Regions from separate parts of the Paenibacillus sp. JT31N11 genome, predicted to be linked through region 1. Evidence: riboswitches for the same ligand, from Rfam matches in the RefSeq annotation. Region 1 holds a riboswitch; the other holds the start of a gene.
The links. A riboswitch is a leader RNA that binds a small molecule or an ion and turns the genes downstream of it on or off. The one in region 1 is predicted to bind cyclic di-AMP.

Region 1 (2,200 bases):
CAACAAGGTCGGGCCCTGGGCCGGCGGTTGGCTGGTGTGGGCGGCGCTGCTCCACCTGCTCTTCCTCGCCATGCAGTTCGGCGTTGTGTCCGGAAACGGCGCGCTTCGCTCATTCTGGGGCGGGGTGCGGCATCTTATTCCGCTGGCCGGCATCTCGCTGTTAATGTGGGCCATTGGAATGGCGCTCAGTCTGACCATGGCCTCGGCCTCCATGCTCTGGGCCGGGTTGATTGCACTCATTTTGCATCAAAGCTATCATCTGGTTCGTACGGTTATGAAAGTGTGGACGGTAGCCTCGCAGTATGAAGTATGGCATTCCAAGCAGACCTGACCACCGCTCTTATTAGTGAACAGGCAGCAGGCAGAAGTCGGTTCAGTTGCCGGAGAGAACCTATAATATCAAAAAGGGATCAGCCGTTTTGATGCGGTTGGTCCCTCTTTGTTTTGAAAATATGACATCTGAAAAGCGAATTAGAGAAACAGGTGCAGTCAGATATTGTCGATAATGCGGGTGAAATCGGAAGCGTTCATCTGCCGGCATGGACTTAAGACTCAAGTTTAGACCACAAAAAAAAGGCTCCTGCAAATGCCGGAAGGCCCTTTCGCATTTTTTGCAATAAGATAACGAGACGAGTTGTCAAAAAGTTTCACTCTAATAATTCTAATTTGTGAACAAATTGTGAATTTGGAAGGAGATTCGCTAAAAAAACAGAATTAGTATGCCAGCATGAAAAAATTGCCGAATTCTCTTGGATGAGAAGCGGGGGAACCATCTTGGGTGAATTGATCCCGACATTTGCTGCAACGAATGTCAGAGGGTATCATAGGGAGCCTTCAACCGAACCCCACAGCTAACCTCGCAGGCAACCGGAAGGGGTCACATTTTTTGAAAAAAGTTTCTGCACTACTCATCGGTCTAGCATTGGTACTCTTATTCCAAGTTGGGAGCGCACTAGCAGACTCCAAAATGGACGGCGTTATCAGTGATGTGATCGGCACTCCTTACCGCACGGCAGGGACGACTACCAAAGGATTTGACTGCTCCGGATTTACGATGTACGTGTTTGACAAACTCGGCGTCTCGATCTCGCATTCATCCTCCGCTCAGTCCAAGCTGGGCAAGAAAGTAGTCAAGGACGACTTGATTGCTGGTGATCTCGTATTCTTTAATACGAATGGTCGCGGCATTTCACACGTCGGCATTTATGTTGGAGACGGCAAGTTTGCTCATTCCTCCTCCAGCAAGGGCGTTACCATTAGCAGCCTTAGCGACTCTTACTACGTTAAACGCTATGTTACTGCCCGCCGCGTAATGAGCCCTGAGACATTCGAGAAATACGCTGACGAACCTTCTGATGAATTGGTTGACAGCGAAGACGCTGGTTGATCAGTGTCGATGAGCATTCGCTAAAGAATGCTGATGCATAGCCGCAGACGCTTGTCCGATTGGACAAGCTGCTGCGGTTTTTGCTTTTTCATTTGGGTGTATGAAATAAGAAGCAGCACCTATATATACCCCGTATGTTCCGGTATTCAAACAGTCCAGTGCATGCTGGATGCCGTCAAAATGGACCCGAAAGACCCGGGCGTTGTGCGGAGGGTGCCGGCGAATCTCGCAATCAGAGGGAAAATGGGTATAATATAACCACAATCCCAACCTTGATGTATGAATGAAAGGAGCTGTTAGGTGATGACAGAGCTTTCCCCTGCGCTGCAGGTGTTTCATCCGACTCTTGCGGGGTGGTTCCGGCAGGCCTTCGGCGAGCCGACCGATATTCAGCTGGACGCGTGGGCTTCAATCATGGACAATCATCATACGCTCATCGCAGCACCGACCGGCTCCGGTAAAACACTTGCGGCGCTGCTGCCCTGCCTGAACGGAATCGCAGTGGGCAAAATCGCCGCCACGGCCCCGGGCAGCAGCTGGAAGCCAGGTGTGCGCACACTTTATATTACGCCCTTGAAGGCGCTTAATAACGATATTCAGTACCATATCATCGGCTTTATGGAAGCTATTGAACGTTTCCATGAAGAGCATCAAAGAGCGGAGACCCTCGCTTGGCCGGGAGTACGCTCAGCCGTGCGGACCGGGGATACGTCCTCAAGCGAGCGCGCCAGAATGGTGCGCAATCCGCCGGATGTGCTGGTTACCACCCCTGAATCGTTCTACCTCCTGCTTACCTCCGAGAAAGGACGCGGC
Region 2 (2,200 bases), on a different contig from region 1:
AACCGGTTTGTCCGCTTCCATGTTGATCCGCAATTGATCCGCCGTATTGCGGTAATGCTTGTTGATGCTCAGAAAGATCCAGATCACAACAGGCAGGAAGAGAAAGACCATCCAGACATGGCCGAACTTGGTGAAGATAAAAATCAGCGTAATGACCAGAGTGGTGAGCATGCCAATTGTATTGATGACTAATTTTATGATCCAGTTGGCTGGCTTCAGCTTAATCCACCTCACCATCATCCCCAGCTGGGATAACGTAAAGGGAATAAAGACACCTACCGCATACAGGGGAATGAGGCTCTCCGTATCGCCATGGAAAAGCACCACGAGCAGAGCGGACAAGATGCCCAGAATGATAATGCCATTGGAAAAGCCGAGTCGGTCGCCGCGCACCATAAACACATTCGGCATATATTTATCTTTGGCCAGCATGAACGCCAGAAGGGGAAAGGCCGAGTAGGCTGTATTGGCCGCCAGAAACAGAATCAGGGCAGTGACTCCCTGGATGATATAATAAATCACGCCTCTGCCGAAGGTGGAATCGGCGATCTGGGAGACTACGGTTTCCTTCGGATTCGGCGTAATGCCGTACCAGTAGGCGAGAAGGCTGATTCCCACAAACATAGCGCCCAGAATGGCGCCCATCATGATCAGTGTGGCGGCGGCATTGCGATTGGCTGGCTGCTTGAAGTTCGGTATGGCGTTGGACACCGCCTCCACGCCGGTGAGCGCGGAACAGCCGGAGCTGAAGGCCTTCAGAAGCAGGAAAAGACTGATATTCGATACTGCGGCGCCGATTTCCGGAGGATGCGCGTCAACGCCTCCGAGCGCATACTTGATGATTCCCGAAATAATGAGTGCGAAAATCGCGAAGACAAACAAATAAACGGGCATGGCAAGCACGGACGCGGATTCCGTAATTCCGCGCAGGCTGATAATGGTCAAAAACAAAATCATGATGAGCGCAATCAGTACGCGATGATCATGCAGGGACGGAAAAGCCGATGTAATGGCATCAGTCCCGGCGGATGTGCTGACGGCGACAGTAAGAATGTAATCGACAAGCAGCGAGCCTCCGGCCAGCAGTCCGGTGCGGACGCCCAGATTGTCCTTGGCTACTACATAAGCCCCGCCTCCGGCGGGATACGCGAAGATCGTTTGCCTGTATGACAAAATCAGAATCAGGAGAAGACCCAGCACGGCAAGCGAGATGGGGATGGAATACCATACCGCCGCGAAGCCCGCAGCCATCAGAACGATCAGAATTTGCTCCGTCCCGTAAGCGACTGAAGAGAGCGCATCCGAGGACAATACCGCAAGCGCTTTAAGTTTGGTCAGCTTTTCCCCTTCAATTTCCGCACTTTTCATTGGACGTCCGATTAATAACCGTTTGAATCTGCCTACCACTGTGACTTCCCCTTTTAGCTGCTTTTGTTGTGAAGCAAATGATCCTATCCCTAATTTCAAGCATAAAAAAGCCGCAGAAAGTTAGGAGCTTTCCGCGGCTTTATCCATAATTGAACATGGTTAAAACGCGATAATTCCTCTTCCGTACGCTTACGAGGTTAGCTGCCGGATTCGGGCGCGAGAGTCGCCCTACACCTTGGCTTGCGCCAGGTGATTCACCCCTGAGACCAGATCAACTGCATCTGCCTCCATGGTTCCCCCGTTTCTGTTTCAGAACTCAGCGATTAAGGATTTCTATGAAATTGAAACTCTTTTCCACGACTTGCTGCTTCACTTATTGAATATTACTCCTTCACTTATTTGTTGTACAGCAACGGAAACTGGAAAATATTTAAGCTCATTACCCTATATAGCGATATAAACGCTTACATAGATCCTATCCTCTTCCTATCAACCTTTTTCGCAGGATATCTTCATTTATGACCTATAATGTTTCCTGCCCATTATTTTTGTCTGGTCATAAGCGATCTCAACAGCACAGCCGCGGATTTGAGCCTTGGCTTTTTTCTGTACTTGCGCACATCATCGTAAGTCGCCAGGGCAACCTTGGCATCCCTCAGCGCATAAGCGAAATCATCCCCCTGCATCAGCTTGTATTCCCATACCCGCTTCTCCCAGGATGGAACAAGGGCGCTCATATGCTCGTCCTCGGCTGCCGGATGAATATACGTCTCGCAAATTCCCTCGGGAAGATCGTAGAGCTTTGCCATCATCATTTGCTTGAAGCTCTCAT

Region 2: it holds a riboswitch for cyclic di-AMP, as region 1 does, so the genes downstream of both, AC0YNV_RS28465 (APC family permease) here and AC0YNV_RS34430 (C40 family peptidase) in region 1, are expected to answer to the same signal.

The regions. Positions count from the first base shown of each region.
Region 1 covers NZ_JBWDNQ010000017.1:76,990-79,189, reverse strand. The annotation lists gene AC0YNV_RS34435 (hypothetical protein) at 1-331, shown strand, start outside; cyclic di-AMP (ydaO/yuaA leader) riboswitch at 728-881, shown strand; gene AC0YNV_RS34430 (C40 family peptidase) at 887-1,387, shown strand; gene AC0YNV_RS34425 (DEAD/DEAH box helicase) at 1,691-2,200, shown strand, end outside.
Region 2 covers NZ_JBWDNQ010000010.1:225,992-228,191, reverse strand. The annotation lists gene AC0YNV_RS28465 (APC family permease) at 1-1,407, opposite strand, end outside; cyclic di-AMP (ydaO/yuaA leader) riboswitch at 1,540-1,700, opposite strand; gene AC0YNV_RS28460 (polysaccharide deacetylase family protein) at 1,911-2,200, opposite strand, start outside.